4 regions of the Streptomyces sp. NPDC005181 genome follow, and region 1 is predicted to be linked to each of the others. Evidence: riboswitches for the same ligand, from Rfam matches in the RefSeq annotation. Region 1 holds a riboswitch; each other region holds the start of a gene.

Region 1 (4,416 bases):
GGACCCTTCTCGCGCGCGCCCGGTCCGGCTACGGGCGTCTTCGCTACTTCACTACGAGCGAGGACCACGACTGGACCCACTGCTCACGGTTCTTGGCGATGGTGTCGGGAGCCACGGTGGTCGGCTTGTCGACCGTCGCGCCGAACTCCGTGAAAATCTCCGGCAGCTTCGCGTCCTCGGTGACCGGGCTCACGAACATGTTGAGCGGCATGTCCTCCTGGAACTTCTTGCTGATCAGGAAGTCCAGCAGGGCCTTGCCGCCCGCCTCGTTCTTCGCGCCGTTCAGCAGACCCGCGAACTCGATCTGGCGGAAGCAGGTGCCGGTCGCGACCCCCGTCGGGGCCTCGGTCGGCTGCGGCTTCGCGTACAGCACCTCGGCCGGCGGGCTGGAGGCGTACGACACGACGAGCGGCCGGTCGGCCTTGGCCTTCCTGCCGCCCGCGGAGCCGGAGAACTCCTCGTTGTACGCCTGCTCCCAGCCGTCGACGACCTTGACGCCGTTGCTCTTCAGTTTTTTCCAGTAATCCTGGTAGCCGCTCTCGCCGTAGGTGGCGACGGTGCCCAGCAGGAAGCCGAGCCCGGGCGACGAGGTCGCGGCGTTCTCCGTGACGAGGAGGTTCTTGTACGCGGGCTTCGCCAGATCGTCGAAGGTCGTCGGCGGCGCGAGCTTCTTGTCGGCGAAGTACTTCTTGTCGTAGTTGATGCAGATGTCGCCGGTGTCGATCGGGGTGACCCGGTGCTTGGCCGCGTCGAGCTGGGTGTCGGTCGCGACCCGGTCGCTGCCCTTCGCCTCGTAGGGCGTGAACAGGCCGTTGTCGAGGGCGCGGGAGAGCAGCGTGTTGTCGACGCCGAAGAACACATCGCCGCGCGGGGAGCCCTTGGTCAGGATCTCCTGGTTGAGTGCGGCGCCGGCGTCCCCGCTCTTGAGCACCTTGACGTTGTAGCCGGTCTCCTCGGTGAACGCCTTCAGTACGTCCTTGGAGGCGTTGAAGGAGTCATGGCTGACCAGGGTCACGGTCTTGGACCCGGAGCCCTTCGTGCCGCCGGCCCCGGAGGCCGAGTCGTCGGAACTGCCGCAGCCGGCGAGTGCCGTGACACCGAGCGCGGCGGCGACGGCCGTTGCCGCAAGCTGCTTGGTGCGGCGCGTGGTACGGGTGGTGCTCATTGTTGATTCCTCCTGGGTTTGACCAGGAAGAGACGCTGCCCTGCCCACCGGGAGGCGGGCAGGGCGCAACAGCATGAGTTGATGACCGAACTTCCTACCCGGAATGACCCGGGCGAGGTTCAGAGGGTCTGCGGCCAGCCTGTCCGGTGCCGCACTCTCAGCGCTGTGGCGCTCCCCTGTCGGAATATGAAATTGATTTCGGCCCAGATTACACGGGCCGTTTCGGCCTCAGCGCTCGGATGCCGCCAGCTGCCCACACGCCCCGTCGATCTCCTGACCGCGGGTGTCCCGCACGGTCACGGGCACCCCATGGGAAGCGATCGCCTCGACGAACGCCTTCTCGTCCTCGGGCCGCGAGGCCGTCCACTTCGAGCCGGGCGTCGGGTTCAGCGGGATCAGATTGACATGCACGCGCCTGCTCTTGAGGAGCCGTCCGAGCAGGTCACCACGCCAGGCCTGGTCGTTGATGTCGCGGATCATCGCGTACTCGATGGAGATCCGGCGGCCGGACTTCTCCGCGTACTCCCATGCCGCGTCGAGCACCTCGCGCACCTCCCAGCGCGTATTCACCGGCACGAGCGTGTCCCGCAGCTCGTCGTCCGGCGCATGCAGCGAGACCGCGAGCCGGCACTTGAAGCCCTCGTCGGCGAAGCGCAGCATGGCCGGCACCAGGCCCACGGTGGAGACGGTGATCCCGCGCTGCGAGAGACCGAGACCGTCCGGCTCGGGGTCGGTCAGCCGGCGGATCGCGCCGACCACCCGCTTGTAGTTGGCCAAGGGCTCGCCCATGCCCATGAAGACGATGTTGGAGAGCCGCGCGGGCCCGCCCGGCACCTCTCCGTCACGCAGTGCCCGCATGCCGTCCACGATCTGGTGGACGATCTCGGCGGTCGACAGATTGCGGTCCAGACCGGCCTGCCCCGTCGCGCAGAACGGGCAGTTCATCCCGCATCCGGCCTGCGACGAGATGCACATCGTCACCCGCTCCGGGTAGCGCATGAGGACGGACTCGACCAGCGTCCCGTCATGCAGCTTCCACAGCGTCTTACGGGTGGTGTCGTCGTCGCAGCTGATGTGCCGGACCACGGACATCAGGTCGGGGAACATCGCCTCGGCGAGCTTGTCCCGCGAACCGGCCGGGATGTTGGTCCACTCGGCCGGGTCGTGCGCGTACCGCGCGAAGTAGTGCTGCGACAGCTGCTGCGCACGGAAGGGCTTCTCGCCGATCGCGGCTACGGCCTCCTTGCGCTCGGCGGGCGTGAGGTCGGCGAGGTGCCGCGGCGGCTTCTTGGCTCCGCGGGGCGCGACGAAAGTGAGTTCTCCGGGCTTAGGCATGGTTCATCCAGTGTGGCAGACACGCCGTGGCAGGAGAGGCCTTCGCCAGCTCAGAAGGGGTGAGGAGCACACACGCCCGGTCGTCGTCGGTGTCATCAGTCGACGTCGGCGGCCTGTGACGGCCCAGAGACGGCCCAGCCGTCCCGGGGGACAGTGACCGATTCCACGACAGGGAGGTGGTGCGCACAGCGGTCCACCGAGACCTAGAATCGAATATGTGTCCGAAAATCTATCCCGTCTGGATCGCCTGCGGATCGTGCGCGAGTGGCAGGCGTACCAGCTCGGCCGGACCGATCGGACGATCGCCGGGCTGGAGAAAAAGGAGGCCGCAGCCGCCCGGGCAGCACGCACCCTGCCGCCGCCGGCGCCCGACTGGAAGCTCTCCCTGCTGCGCGCGCGGCCCACGCCGACGCCGTCCACACAGGCGACTGCGGCATGGGCGGCAAGAGAACCAAGCCGATGACCCGGGAGCAGGCCCTGCGTGCGCTCACGGAGGACGGCATCACGGCCTGCCCGTACTGCCGGCCGGACAGAGAGCTTGGAGTGCTGTGACCCGCGGACTGCCGGAGCCTGAGGACATGCGCGAAACACCCATCGTCATCCACCGCACAGCCGGAACAGGCGGACGCCGGGTGGCGATCCGCGCCCGGATCGCGGGCCTCGCCCACAGCGACGACGACGTGATCGAGTTCCTGCGCCGCGCGGGCCTGCCGGACGCCGGTGACGTGCTGGACGATCCACGATGGGTGGAATGGCAGGGCGGCCGCCCACACGAGTACGGCGCGGCCTGAGGCAGCGCCCCATTGCTCGCGTGCCACAGCTGTCCATAGCCGTTGACGCCATCGCCCGCCCCAGGCGGCCCAGTAGGGCGCGGTACCGGTACCTGTCGGCCCACCCGCCGTGGCGGCCGATGCGCCGCCCGGCCGTGCACAGTGGACACGACCGGGCCCGCCTGTCGTTCTCGGCCCGCACGCCGCAGGAGGCGAGGTCGCCGGTCACCGCGAGCGGTCGTGGCGGGGGGCTAGGCTCTCTCCGGCGGATCATTGGCGGAGCCATGAGCGGATCGCTGCTGCGGTGACTGTGCCGTGGAAGACGTGGGCCCGCTTGTCGTAACGGGTCCGACTCGATCTCCGGCGGGCGCAGGGTGCGGCGGCGCGGGCACCCTCGCATAGGCGGGCCGCCTCATCCGACGCACCGCGACGAGGATCAGGTCATGCGCAGCAGCACCAGGATCCGCCTGATCGAGCCCACCGACGCCGCCCCGATCGCCGCTCATCGGGTGCGGGACTTCGAGGCTTTCCGGCCGTGGGAACCGGCCCAGCCGGCCGACTTCTTCACGCCGGAGGGCCAGGCGGAGCGGATCGACAGCCTGCTGGCCGGATACCGGGCCGGCGCGGTCTGGCCGGGCGTGGTGCTCGCCGACGACCAGGTGATCGGGCAGGTCACCGTCGGAGGCATCCTGCCGCAGCCGCACCTGCGCCGCGGCTCCGTCGGATACTGGATCGCCAGCGTCGCCCAGAATCAAGGGCACGCCGGGCACGCCGTCGGGCTTGCACTCCGGGTGATGGCGGACGAACTCGGGTTGCACCGCGCCGAAGCGTCCACCAATCTGGAGAATCTGCCGTCGCAGCGGGTGCTGCGCCGCAACGGGTTCAGCCCGTACGGCGTCGCGCACTCCTCGATCTTTCTCGACGGGAGCTGGCGGGACGGGCTGCTGTGGGAGCGGGTCCTCGGCGACTAGCTAGGAGGCCGTTTCCGTCGGCCTGGCACCGGTGGTGTGGCGGATGACGTTGCCTGTCGCCCGGCGGAGCAGGTCTTGTGCGGTCCCGACCTCCTCGTGGGTCAGTCCGATGGCGTCTCCGATCGCCGGCGGGACGGTGAAGATCCGTCGGCGAAGCGCGACCCGCTCCGGCGTG
Region 2 (4,416 bases), on a different contig from region 1:
ACGGCGGGCAGCTCGCCGGTGGTCAGCAGCTCGGCCATGGCGTCACCGGTGACGGGGGTGAGCAGCACCCCGTTGCGGTGGTGGCCGGTGGCGAGATGCAGACCGGGCAGGGCGGTGGGGCCGAGCAGCGGGGCGTTGTCGGGGGACGCGGGGCGCAGGCCGGCCCGGGTCTCGGTGAGCGGCAGTTCGGTGATGCCGGGCACCAGCTCGTGGGCGTCGCGCAGCAGCTCGTACACCCCGCCCGCCGTGACCGTGGTGTCCCAGCCCATTTCCTCGCTGGTGGCGCCGACGACCAGCTCGCCGTTCTTGCGCGGGACGAGATAGACATGGCTGCCGCGGACCACGGCCCGCACGGTCCGGGTGAGGAACGGCGCGTACGCGGCGGGCACGGTCAGCCGCAGCACCTGCCCTTTCACCGGCCGGACGGGCGGCACGACCTCGTCCGGCAGTCCCGCGAGCCGCCCGCTGAGGCTGCCCGCGGCGAGCACGATCTGGTCCGCCGCGAGCTCCGTACCGGCTGCGAGCACGGCCCCGGCGGCCCGGTCCCGTGCCACCACCAGGCGTGCCGCCCAGTCACGGTGGAAGACCACCCCCGCCCGCTCGCAGGCCGTCAGCAGGGCAGCGGCCAGCCGACGGGGGTCGACCTGGTGGTCGCCGTCGACCCGCAGACCGCCGCGCACACCCGGCGCCAGCATCGGCTCCAGGCGGCGGCACTCGCGGCCGGTGAGCCACTCCGACTCCAGCCCCGAACGGTGCTGGAGCGCGTGCAGTTCCCGCAGATGGGCGCGGTCGTCGGAGTCCAGGGCGACCGCGAGGGTGCCGCAGGCCCGGAAGCCGATGTCCTGGCCGCTCGCCGTCTCCAGCTCGGCCGCGAAGGCCGGGTAGCGCGCGGCGGAGGCGACATTGAGGCCGAGCAGCAGCTGCTCGCCGTAGTGGAGTTCGGTGACGGCGGCGAGCATGCCGGCCGCGACCTGGGCGGCCCCGCCGCCCGGTTCGGGGTCGACGACCGCGGTGCGCAGGCCGCGCTGCGCCGCCCGCCAGGCGGTCACCAGACCGATGATTCCGCCCCCGATGACGAGGACGTCGGATCCGTCTACTGAGGTGCTCCCGGAGGAATGCATGGGCGTCCAGCCCCTCCCTTCGCCGGCATGACCCGGATCAGGTTCGTACGGTCGGAGGCCGCCCAGCCTCCCTCTCAGCCCGGTGCGTCCGGGCTCCCGCGAGTGTTTTACGTTGGCCACCCTAAACCCCGTCACCCGGACCCAGTAAGGGAGCAGCCACCGTGGCCCGTTCGCTCGACGGAATCGTCCTCTCGCCGGTCGCCGACCAGGCGCCGGGTCAGGTCGGTACCCGGACCCGCTTCACGTACCACGAGGAGAAGGGGGTGATCTGGGCCGATTACGCGGGCGGGGATGTGGTCCGGGGCCAACTCGTCGGCACCCGCACCGGCGATCGACTCGACTTCCGGTACGTCCAGTTGAAGCGGGACGGAACGACCTCCTCCGGGCACTGCGTCTCCACCGTCGTCGGTCTTGCGGACGGCCGGGTGCGGCTGGAGGAGCGCTGGGAGTGGGAGTCGCAGGAGGGTAGTGGGACCAGTGTGGTCGAGGAACTTGCAACCTGACGGATCGTCAAATGCTTAAGGTGGACAGGTGAGCGAGCAGCAGACAGAGCAGCCGGGCCGGCGGACAGAGCGCCGCGTCGTCATCGTCGGTGCGGGCATGGCCGGCGTGCAGACCGCGGTGGCCCTGCGGGAGCAGGGCTTCACCGGCCCGGTCACCCTGATCGGCGCCGAACCCCACCAGCCGTACGACCGCCCCCCGCTGTCCAAGGCGGTGCTGCTCGGCACGGCCGAGGGCTCCGCCTTCGACATCGACTTCGAAGAGCTGGACATCGAGCTGCAACTGGGCCGAGACGTGACCGGCGTACGGGCCGACGTGCACGAACTGGACACCCTGGCCGGCCCCGTCCCGTACGACGTCCTGGTCATCGCCTCCGGAGCCGAACCGGTGGTGCTGCCCGGCTCCGAGGGGGTGCCCGGCGTCCATCTGCTGCGCACCCTCGACGACGCCGCGCGGCTGCGGCCGGTCCTCGACCAGCAGCACACCGTCGTGGTCGTCGGCGCGGGCTGGATCGGCGCCGAATTCGCCACCGCCGCCCGCGCCGCGGGCTGCGAGGTCACCGTCGTCGAGGCCGCCGACCGGCCGTTCGCGGGTGTCCTGCCCGCCGAGGTCGCCGCCCCGATGGCCCGCTGGTACGCGCAGAGCGGCACCGAACTCCTGACCGGCGCCCCGGTGGCCCGCATCGAGCCCGGCAGCGTGGTCCTCGCCGACGGCCGCACGCTCGCCGCCGGAGCGGTGGTTGTCGGGATCGGCGCCCGGCCCGCCACCGACTGGCTGGCCGGCTCCGGCATCGCCCTCGGTCCGGACGGATCGGTGACCGCCGACGAAGCGCTGCGCACCTCGCTGCCCGATGTGTACGCGGTCGGGGACTGCGCGTCCTTCCCCTCCGCGCGGTACGGCACACGGCTCCTCGTCCACCACTGGGACAACGCCGTCCAAGGGCCGCGGACCGCCGCCGCCAACATCATCGGCGCCGGCATGGACAGGGCGTCGCACCCCCTGACGTACGACCCCGTGCCGTACTTCTGGTCCGAGCAGTTCGACCGCTTCGTGCAGTACGCGGGCCATCACGGTGGCGCGGACACCCTGCTCTGGCGCGGCGACCCGGCCGAACCCGCCTGGTCCGTGTGCTGGCTGCGGGACGGCGCACTGGTCGCCGTCCTCGCCGTCGGCCGGCCGCGCGACCTGGCCCAGGGGCGCAGACTCATCGAGGCGGGGGCGCGGCTCGATCCGGTGCGGGCGGCCGACCCCGCCGTACCGCTGAAGTCGGCCAGGGCCGATGCCCCGTAGCGGCTCGCCCGCAGCACTTCAGGAGCCCTTGCGGCCACTGGGGTGACCCCCGTCCGGTCGGGTCCGAGTACCGACTGTCGGTCCGGGATGGCACGCTTGTCTCCGTGACCGAGATTGACGCAAAGATCGATGCTCTCGTCCCTGCCTGGCTCCACCTTCCCGACATCGCCGAAATGCTCGATGTCGAGGTGACGCGCGTGCGGCAGCTGGTCAAGGAGGGCCAGCTGATCGCCGTACGACGTGGTGAGAACCGGACGCTCCAGGTGCCTGCTGCCTTCATCGACGGCAACAAGGTGGTCAAGGGCCTCTCCGGCACCCTGACGCTCCTGAGGGACGACGGCTACACCGACGAAGAGATGCTGGAGTGGCTCTTCACCCCCGACCCGTCCCTGCCGGGTACCCCCGCGCAGGCGCTGAGCGAGAATCGCGGCACGGAGGTGAAGCGCCGCGCCCAGGCGCTCGCCGTCTGACCGGGACAACCGCACGCGGGGTACGGGCACGGGTACGGGCCGTTCCGAACGGCCCGGCCCGGCCCGTACCTCCGCATCACGCCGTACCGCTGTACCAGCCCGACCATGTCGTGCCGCCGCTGTATTCCGTACAGCTGTATCAAGGGGGAACCGCATCATGCCCACGCCTCGTGAGCTGCTGTCCGACGCCCGGCTCTACCTGTGCACGGACGCCCGCAGGCGCCAGGGCGACCTGCCCGCCTTCCTCGACGCCGTGCTCTCCTCCGGGGTGGACATCGTCCAGCTGCGCGACAAGGGCATGGAGGCGGCCGAGGAGCTCGAGCACCTGGCGGTTCTCGCCGATGCCTGCCGGCGCCACGGCAAGCTCCTCGCCGTGAACGACCGGGCCGATGTCGCCCACGCCATCGGGTCCGATGTGCTCCACCTCGGCCAGGGAGACCTGCCGGTCCCCGCCGCCCGCGCCATCATCGGCGACGACGTGGTGATCGGCCGCTCCACGCACGCCGAGTCCGAGGTCGACGCCGCCGTCGCCGAGCCGGGCGTGGACTACTTCTGCACAGGACCCTGCTGGCCCACCCCGACCAAGCCCGGCCGGCACGCCCCCGGCCTCGACCTCGTGCGGTACGCCGCTTCACTCGCCCAGCCGCGCCCCTGGTTCGCCATCGGCGGGATCGACGCCGGCAACCTCGACAAGGTGCTGGACGCGGGAGCGCGCAGGATCGTCGTCGTACGGGTGATCACCGAGGCCGACGACCCGGCGGCGGCCACCGCAGAGCTGGCGAAGCGGATCAGGGCGCGCGCCGACGGCTGACAGGCGCGTCAGGGAAATCACAGATCATCCGAAGAACGTCAGGGGACTGTCCGATGGGTGGACAAACCACCAGTCAATTCGGGCAATTGCCGCTGGTCTGGTTGGGGGACCGTCGAGCCCTGGTTAACCTGCAGTATGGCCCTTGGCACTCCCTCTACCAGGACGGATCACGCACGCACGGTGCGTGAGCTGCTCGCGACCGGCAAGACTTCGTATTCGTTCG
Region 3 (4,416 bases), on a different contig from region 1:
ATGGCGGCGTACGGCGGACAGCGCATCGTCCATGGTCACAGCCCCATTCCGTATCTGCTCGGCGAGGTCGGCTCGGAGGACGGCGAAGACAGCGCCGGCCCCGTGGTGGACGGGCCGCACGTGTACGCGGACGGGCTCGCCATCGCCATGGACGGCGGCGTGACCATGGCTGGAAAGCTGCTGGTCGTCCAACTGCCGTTGCATGACTGATGGTCTTCGGGGAAGACGCATCCACGACCTGACCACGCCGACCACTGGGCCTATTTACGGAAACCCCCTGTCACCCCGTGCCGTGAGCGCTCTACCATCGGCCTATCAGTAGCAGGCTCTCCTCCGTTTCCGCCCAACTGCCCGGTCCACGCGGGTACTCAGGCCCAACGGAGCATCGGGGGATGCACATGAACAGCGCTCCGCACCTGCTGGCCGAGGACCGACCCGAGTACGAGCGGATCCTCGGCGATGCGCTGCGTCACGCTCACGAACGACCGGATCTGGCCGGAGTCGGCGAACGGCTCAACACGGAACAGCTGCGCACCATGGCACTGAACGCCACGGCCTTGATCACCACGGCGGCGGCCACCGAGTACGACCACTACGTGAAGGTCCGCGAAGAACTGCGCGGACCGGCCGCCGACTCCGCCCAGGGCTCGGGCCTCGGGTCCGAAGCGGACGATCCGGACCGGCCGGGCGCCGGCATAGGGGCGGTCGTCACCGTCCTGGCGCCGATGCTCGCGGGCACCGCCGCGCTGATCTTCCTGCTGGTCGGCTACATCCTGAAGATGCTCAGTCGGCCCCCGTCGTTCGCCGACACCATGGTCACCGCCGGCTGGTTCTTCGCGGCGGTCATGGCGGCAGCGATACTGGCCGCCGCCATCGGGCTGCTCACCACGGCGCTGCGCAACGGCTCGACGTCGCTGCCGGCCGAGGAGACCGAGGACGAGCTGCCGGAGGATGTGGCGCGCGCCAGGGAGGCCTGGCGCCATGCGCTGCTGGAGCGGGGCATCCTGCCGTTCCTGCGGGACGCGCTCGCCGATCCCACGGCCGGCCCCGCTTCACGCACACCGCACCGCTCGGCCAACCGCATCCCGAAGATCGGCTACTCCAGACCGGACTTCTCGGGCCCGGACGAGGGCCCGGCGGCGGGTCCCCGCCCGTCGTTCACAAGCCCCGACTTCACCAGCCCGGACTTCGGCGGCCCGGAGCACGAGCTGGACTGACCCGGCCGCTTCAGCGTGAGCGGCGGAGCCGTCAACCGTCGTACCGATACACGCACCAGGCGCACTGCGCCGGGACAGTTCTGGCAGCGCCCCGGCACAGTGCTCCACCCGATAACTCAGTCCGCGATCGGCAGATAGACGCGGTTGCCGGCCGCCGCGAACTCCTTGGACTTCTCCGCCATGCCCGCCTCGATCTCCGACTGCGAACCACCGTGCTCACGACGGATGTCCTGGGAGATCTTCATCGAGCAGAACTTCGGGCCGCACATCGAGCAGAAATGGGCCGTCTTCGCCGGCTCGGCCGGCAGCGTCTCGTCGTGGAACTCCCGCGCCGTGTCCGGGTCCAGAGCGAGGTTGAACTGGTCCTCCCACCGGAACTCGAAGCGCGCGTCCGACAGCGCGTCGTCCCAGTCCTGCGCACGCGCGTGCCCCTTGGCGAGGTCCGCCGCATGGGCCGCGATCTTGTAGGTGATGACGCCCGTCTTGACGTCGTCCCGGTTGGGCAGGCCCAGGTGCTCCTTGGGCGTGACGTAGCAGAGCATCGCCGTCCCCCACCAGGCGATCATCGCGGCGCCGATGCCCGAGGTGATGTGGTCGTACGCCGGGGCGACATCGGTGGTCAGCGGGCCGAGCGTGTAGAACGGCGCCTCCTCGCAGATCTCCTGCTGGAGGTCTATGTTCTCCTTGATCTTGTGCATCGGGACATGGCCCGGGCCCTCGATCATCGTCTGGACGCCGAACCGCTTGGCGATCGTGTTGAGTTCGCCGAGCGTGCGCAGTTCGGCGAACTGCGCCTCGTCGTTGGCGTCGGCGATCGAGCCGGGACGCAGCCCGTCGCCCAGCGAGTACGTCACGTCGTATGTCGCGAGGATCTGGCAGAGCTCCTCGAAGTTCTCGTACAGGAACGACTCCTTGTGGTGCGCCAGGCACCAGGCCGCCATGATCGAGCCGCCGCGGGAGACGATGCCGGTCTTGCGACGGGCGGTGAGCGGGACGTACGGGAGGCGCACGCCGGCGTGGACCGTCATGTAGTCGACGCCCTGCTCGGCCTGCTCGATGACGGTGTCCTTGTAGATCTCCCAGGTCAGTTCCTCGGCCCTGCCGTCGACCTTTTCGAGGGCCTGGTAGAGCGGAACGGTGCCGATGGGCACCGGGGAGTTGCGCAGAACCCACTCACGGGTGGTGTGAATGTTGCGGCCGGTGGAGAGATCCATGACCGTGTCGGCGCCCCACCGCGTCGCCCACGTCATCTTCTCGACCTCCTCCTCGATGGAGGAAGTGACTGCGGAGTTGCCGATGTTCGCGTTGACCTTCACCAGGAACCGCTTGCCGATGACCATCGGCTCGATCTCCGGGTGGTTGACGTTGGCCGGCAGGACCGCCCGGCCGGCGGCGATCTCCTCGCGTACGACCTCGGGTTCGACGTTCTCCCGGATCGCCACGTACTCCATCTCCGGGGTGATCTCGCCCCGGCGGGCGTACGCGAGCTGGGTCACCGGCTGCCCGTCGCGGCTGCGGCGCGGTTGGCGCGGGCGGCCGGGAAAGACCGCGTCGAGGTTGCGCAGTCCGCCGCGCGGCGAGGTGTGCTTGAGCCCGTCGTCCTCGGGGCGGACCGGGCGGCCCGCGTACTCCCCGGTGTCGCCGCGGGCGATGATCCAGTTCTCCCGCAGCGGCTCGAGGCCGCGGCGGACGTCGGTGTCGGTGGCGGGATCCGTGTACGGCCCGGACGTGTCGTACAGCGTCACGTCCTTGCCGTTGGTGAGGTGCACCTGCCGGACCGGCACCCGGAGGTCCGGGCGCGAGCCCTGGACGTATCCCTTGTGCCAGCCGATGGGCTTTCCGGCCTCGTCGCTCTGGTTCGAGGCAGGCGTGCGTGCGTCCGATGTGGTCATGAGACCTACTCCCTACGCCGGCATTACCCGGTAACAGGTTCGGCGGTCGGCGCAGCCTGTCCCGTACGGATGTACGGATATCAGCGCCCTCTCAGCCCGGTGCTCCGAGCTCCCGCGTGTACAAAGGTGCCACCAAGCTAGCGCCCTTCGAGGCGTACTGAACAGTGCACCCCTCCTCTTCTTGCGATGATCCCCCGGTGACGTCCCCTCAAAGTGACTCCGGCCCCCAGGACCATCAGCACGGTCACTCGCACAGCCACGGACCTGCCGCACCGGTCTCGAAGCATCTGCGCAAGGTCATCGCGGCCGTGCTGATCCCGTTCGCCACCGCCGTCGTCGTCGGCCTGGTGGTGCTCTGGCCGGGCGGTGCGCCCGCGCACGAGCGCACCGGCGTCGGCTTCGACCGACAGACCCAGCAGGCCAAGGTGGTACACGTCGACAAGGTCGACTGCAAGGACGTGAACGCCGCACAGACGCCGGCCACCGGCACCACCACGACGCCGTCGGGGAACGCCACTCCCGGCCAGGAGCCGGGGCTGTGCGAGAAGGCCACGATCGAGGTGACGACCGGCCACGACAAAGGCAGGACCTTCGTCGAGATCGTCCAGCCCGACGCGCCACGGCAGTTGCACGAGGGGCAGGGCGTGATCGTCGCGTACGCCCCCGACGCACCCCATGACCTTCAGTACTCCGTGACGGATGTGGACCGGAAGTTCCCGATGGCTCTGCTGGCCGGGATCTTCGCTCTCGCGGTGGTCGTGGTGGGCAGGATGCGCGGGGTGATGGCGCTGATCGCGCTCGCCGTGTCGTTCGCCGTGCTGACCCTGTTCATCCTCCCCGCGATCCTGCAGGGCTCGAACCCGCTGCTGGTCGCGGTCATCGGCGCCAGCGCGATCATGCTGATCGCGCTCTACATGTGCCACGGGCTGACCGCCCGCACCTCGGTCGCGGTCATCGGCACGCTGCTCTCACTGCTGCTGATCGGGCTGCTCGGTTCGAGCTTCATCGACTGGGCGAGCCTGACCGGCAACACCGACGACAGCACCGGCCTCATCCATGGTCTGTACCCGCACATCGACATGAGCGGCCTGCTGCTGGCCGGTGTCATCATCGGCTCGCTCGGCGTGCTCGACGATGTGACGGTCACCCAGACATCGGCGGTCTGGGAGCTGCACCAGGCCGACCCGACGATGGGCGCACGAAAGCTGTACCGGGCAGGTATCAGGATCGGTCGCGACCACATCGCCTCAGTGGTCAACACGCTGGTGCTCGCCTACGCCGGCGCCGCGCTTCCCTTGCTGCTGCTG
Region 4 (4,416 bases), on a different contig from region 1:
GTCGTTCGGGCGCCGAGGGACGTCGGGGGTCCGGCGGCCGACGGCAGGTCAGTCCTGTGGACGGTGGCGCAGCCGCAGCGGCGCGTAGACGGCGAGCGCCACGAGGAACGCCACGTAGTACGAGAGGTCGGCGCCATGCAGGGCGGCCGCCACCGGGCCCACGTACAGGCTGGTGTCCATGAACGGCACAGCCGCGGCGAAGGCGACGGCGAATGCCGACAACGGGAGCCATCCGGACTGCGGGCGGGCGGTCTCGGCGGCGAGGTCCATCGCGGCGCCGCCCCGTGCCCGGGCCCGTGCGATCCAGTCGACGATGACGATCGCCACGAAACCGGGAATCCAGTAGCCGACGAACAGCAGCACGTTCTGGAAGCGGGCCGTGGTGTCGGCCGCGTGCATCCACAGCACCAGGGGGAAGCCGAGCACGGCGGCGAGGGCGGCGGCCACCGGGCGCGGAAGGCGCACACCGACGGTCTGCAGAGCCAGGGAACCGCTGTAGTCGTTCATGGCGTTGCTGCAGAGTGCCGCCAGCGCCACGGCGAGCAGCCCGAACGCGCCCAGCACCCCACCGCCCAGCAGCGTGTCCACACCTGCGGCGGTCTGGTCGGTCAGCACGGACGCGCCCAACAACCCGAGGGCCTGGACGGCCACGAAGGACACCACAAGGCCGAGCAGGGTGAAGCAGAACATGCGCGGGCGCGAGGTGGTGCGTGGCAGATAGCGGCTGAAGTCGCTGGCGTACGGAGCCCAGGACAGGGTCAGACTCAGCGCGATGGTGCTGGTCAGGACGAACGCGCCGGCCTGGTCGGCGCCGTGCGCGGTGCCGGTGCCGACCGGATGGACACCGTCGAGCAGCCGCCAGGCGATCAGCGCGAACGCGGCGGCGAGCACGAAGGTCATGACGATCTGGAGCCGGTGGATGGCCTCGTAGCCCAGAACGCCGAGGGCGCCTTGGGCCAGCATCATGGCCAGCACGCCGAGCCAGAACGGCCAGCCGCACAGCCGCGCGAGCGCGTCCCCGCCGAACAGCCCGATCAGCGCATCCCAGGCGACCGACGACAGCCACTGCAGAATGCCGGGTACCGTCACGGCCCGGCCGAAGGCGAGCCGGGCCAGCGGCAGTTGCCCGGCACCGGTCTGGCTCCCCCAGGTGCCCAGGTAGGCGGTGGGCACCGCGCCGAGCACGGTGCCCAGCACGACGGCGGCGAGCGCGGTGGCGAAGTCCAGGCCGAGGGCGATGCCGACGGTGCCGGTGAACACGCCGGTCATGGTCAGATTGGGAGCGAACCACACGGTGAACAGGCGCCCGGGACCGCCGTAGCGGTTGCTCTCGGGGACCGGCTCGATGCCGTGTGTCTCGACGCTGAGGTCGCCGGGGGCTGCTGGCATCCGCCCGTCGAAGACGGTCTGCCGGCTGTCGGCGGGCAGACCGCCGGAAACATGCGTCACAGGCATGGAAGACATCCCTCCGCCAGTACGAACTGGTTCAGGTTCGACGGGTGTGATCTCAGCCCTCGGGTAGGGCACCCCGTGTCCGGTACGACGGACAGACTAACCCGATCCCGTTGAACACCTGAACGAAGGACCGCGTGGCAACGCGCTCACGGCCGCGTTCCCCCCTCCGCGTGCCCCGTGCGATCCAGATGCCAGCGGTGTTCCACCTCGAAGCGGTGCAGCCCGGTGCGGCGTTCGACGATTACGTCGACGGTGGCGCGCTCCGTGTTGGTGCACGTGGCGGTCGCTCCGTCGGGGTCGGTGTAGGAGAGCGACACGCAGTCGGCCGGGTCCTGGGTCACATCGATCCGTACCCTGCGCCGCGCGGTGCCACCGCTGACCGACCAGTCGGGCAGCCCGATCCGTGCGCGCAGCAGTGGCGCGGTCAGCAACGGGTCGCGCGGCCAGTCGGTGCCGCCGATCCGCAGCTGAAGCATGGGCAGCGGTGGTAGCCACCGCATCGTGGGACGGCGGGCGACGGCGGCCACCACTTCCAGTACGTCCCCGTCGCCGAGGCCCGCATGGAGCCACGCCCATCGCTGGGCATTGCCGTGCCCGGCGATCCGGGCCACGCCTCCCACCGCGCCGGAGAGCGTGAACCGCCGCTCCCCGACGACGAGTTCCCCGTCGAAAAGGGCGTCGGGGGCAGGCACGATCTGGGCGGCGGGCAGCAGTTCACGCTGCCAGGACCAGCGCGGAAACGTGTAGAGGGGCTCTCCGCCCCCGGTGACCGTCAGGCGCCAGGTGATCGCGCCCGCGGTGCCTTCCAGAAGCCGGGGCGTTGCCCGCACCCCCGGCACCTCGAAGTACGCCTCGCCCTGAGGCGGTGGAGAGTCCGGGACCCCGAACCGCTCGGTGAACGGCGGTCCGTCCGGTGGGAAGACTGATATCCAGCCATGCGCCCGGGCCGGGCCGTCGTGCTTGGGTGCCACCACTTCGTGGTGGATCCACACGCCGGTACCGGTACGGGGATCGGTCAACGTCGCGTACCAGACTTCGAGCCGCCCTGGACGGCCGGTCATCCGCGGCGGGTAGAGCGAGTTCACGAGGGTTTCCTTTCACCGGGGCGCGGGGGCCCCGTACCGTGCGCGCACGCCTGCCTCGGCGGTGCTCTCCACGATGCCGGGACAGGCCCGTTCGGCCAGCGCCGCGATCGTCAGTGAGGGGTTGACACAGAGCGAGGTCGGCACTGCCGAGCCGTCGGTGACGAACAGGCCGGGATGGCCTCGCAGTTCGCCGCGTTCGTCGAGTGCCGAGGTGGCGGGGTCGTCACCCATCCGGCAGGAGGCGAGGGGGTGCGCGCTCACGGACCCGGCGGGGTTCTCGCTCCAGGGCCGCACCCGCGCAAGACCGTCGCGCTCCAGCACCGCGCGGGCCTCGGCATCCGCGGCGGCCCAGCCGCGCAGGGTGTTCGCTGTCGGCCGGTACGAGAGCGTGGACAGGCAGAGCGATGTGGCCACGCGCGTCGAGCTTCCGGTGGGCGGCGGCGGGCCGAAGACGCCCTCGTTGTCGTCCTCGGTCATGGCGAGCACGGAGAGCCACGACGGCCAGCGTGCCCGCATCTCCTTCTTGCGGACGCCGAACCAGCTCGTCGCCGGGGCGTCAGTGGCCTGGGCCAGCAGGTCGGTGATGCCGGGGAAGTAGATCTGCTGAAGGGAGAAACGGGTGAACTCCGCCGTTGCCGGGTCGAGCCGGTCGTACGACATGGAGCCGATGGGCTTCCCGATGGGGAAGCCCTGGTACGGGATGCCCGGGGCGCGCTCGAGACCGAGCAGGTCGCGCACCTTGCCTTCGTCGACGTCGGCGATGGACACGCGGTCGCCGTTGCCCGAGAAGTAGCGCCCGACGGCTTGCGGGACACCGCCGAGCAGGGGAGCCGAGCGCTGCAGCAGCACCGGGGTGGCCAGAGCGCCTGCGGCCAGCACCACGGTCTTGGCCTCGATCGTGCCCACGCCGACCGGCAGCCGGTAGTCGCCGGCATCGAGCTGCGTGTACGAGACGCGGTAGCGGTAACCGGGTGTGATGGCAGGCGCGATCGTCTGTGCCTCGTGGAGTGGGCGGATCTCGGCGCCGTGCGCCGTCGCAGCGGGGAGGTAGTTCAGCAGCATGGAGCGCTTGGCGTCGAAGTGACAGCCGCCCAGCATCCAATTGCAGTTGGTGCAGCGGGCCAGGTCGACGGCGACGGGCACAGGATTGCAGGTGCGGCCCGCACGGGCGCACGCCGCAGCGAACAGCCCTCCGGGGTAAGGGACTTGGTCCCAGCTCTGCTCGGCGACGGGCAGAGCCTCCTCGACCCGGTCGTACCACGGGTCGAGTGCCGCGCGCGTCAGGGTCGAAGGCCACAGGCGATGGCCAAGACTGCCGCGGCGATCGAAGACGAAGCCCGGAGCCCGCAGTGAAGCGGCGAAGTAGACCACGCTGGACCCGCCGACGCAGTTCCCGGCGACGACCGTGATGCCGTCGCCCTGCACGAGGTCGACGATCCGGGTGTAGCTGCCCAGGCGCAGGTCATGGGTGAAGTCGGGGGCGGTGAGGTGCGGTCCACGTTCCAGGATCACCACCTTGGCGCCACCCGCGGCCAGATGGTAGGCGGGGATGGCGCCCCCGAAGCCACTGCCGATGACCAGCACGTCGGTGCGTTCGGTGGCGCTCATGCGGGGTGCCCTCCGGGGGTGGTGAGCGGGTGCTCGGAGGCGAGCCTTCTGCCGTACGAGTAGTCGGGGAAGCGCCACAGTCCGTCGGCGTCGGGCGCCGGGAAGCCGATCCAGGCCAGGCCCGGGTGGCGTTGCCGGATGGCTACGGCGGTGTGCAGATGGGCCGCGGTGTCGAAGGCCGCGGCGGCGAAGAGTGCGAGCAGCACATACAGCTGCCGGTCCGGGGCGCCGGGCGTGAGCAGCTCTCCGGCGAGCGCGGTGCGGTCGG

What was found. A riboswitch is a leader RNA that binds a small molecule or an ion and turns the genes downstream of it on or off. The one in region 1 is predicted to bind thiamine pyrophosphate.
Region 2: another riboswitch for thiamine pyrophosphate. It lies ahead of thiO (glycine oxidase ThiO); the one in region 1 lies ahead of ABZV38_RS20805 (thiamine ABC transporter substrate-binding protein).
Region 3: another riboswitch for thiamine pyrophosphate. It lies ahead of thiC (phosphomethylpyrimidine synthase ThiC); the one in region 1 lies ahead of ABZV38_RS20805 (thiamine ABC transporter substrate-binding protein).
Region 4: another riboswitch for thiamine pyrophosphate. It lies ahead of ABZV38_RS34185 (cytosine permease); the one in region 1 lies ahead of ABZV38_RS20805 (thiamine ABC transporter substrate-binding protein).

The regions. Positions count from the first base shown of each region.
Region 1 is NZ_JBEXID010000031.1:38,629-43,044, forward strand. It holds gene ABZV38_RS20805 (thiamine ABC transporter substrate-binding protein) at 44-1,165, opposite strand; TPP riboswitch at 1,239-1,353, opposite strand; gene rlmN (23S rRNA (adenine(2503)-C(2))-methyltransferase RlmN) at 1,394-2,500, opposite strand; gene ABZV38_RS20815 (hypothetical protein) at 2,718-2,963, shown strand; gene ABZV38_RS20820 (DUF6233 domain-containing protein) at 2,936-3,052, shown strand; gene ABZV38_RS20825 (hypothetical protein) at 3,079-3,291, shown strand; gene ABZV38_RS20830 (GNAT family protein) at 3,714-4,241, shown strand; gene ABZV38_RS20835 (MarR family winged helix-turn-helix transcriptional regulator) at 4,242-4,416, opposite strand, start outside.
Region 2 is NZ_JBEXID010000007.1:154,058-158,473, reverse strand. It holds gene thiO (glycine oxidase ThiO) at 1-1,121, opposite strand, end outside; TPP riboswitch at 1,119-1,231, opposite strand; gene ABZV38_RS07615 (hypothetical protein) at 1,283-1,624, shown strand; gene ABZV38_RS07610 (FAD-dependent oxidoreductase) at 1,653-2,912, shown strand; gene ABZV38_RS07605 (Rv2175c family DNA-binding protein) at 3,017-3,382, shown strand; gene thiE (thiamine phosphate synthase) at 3,540-4,193, shown strand; gene metF (methylenetetrahydrofolate reductase [NAD(P)H]) at 4,329-4,416, shown strand, end outside.
Region 3 is NZ_JBEXID010000012.1:26,010-30,425, reverse strand. It holds gene ABZV38_RS11160 (metallophosphoesterase) at 1-210, shown strand, start outside; gene ABZV38_RS11155 (hypothetical protein) at 393-1,217, shown strand; gene thiC (phosphomethylpyrimidine synthase ThiC) at 1,334-3,109, opposite strand; TPP riboswitch at 3,102-3,235, opposite strand; gene ABZV38_RS11145 (YibE/F family protein) at 3,307-4,416, shown strand, end outside.
Region 4 is NZ_JBEXID010000096.1:17,858-22,273, reverse strand. It holds gene ABZV38_RS34185 (cytosine permease) at 49-1,455, opposite strand; TPP riboswitch at 1,447-1,541, opposite strand; gene ABZV38_RS34180 (hypothetical protein) at 1,602-2,540, opposite strand; gene ABZV38_RS34175 (GMC family oxidoreductase) at 2,553-4,148, opposite strand; gene ABZV38_RS34170 (DUF5987 family protein) at 4,145-4,416, opposite strand, start outside.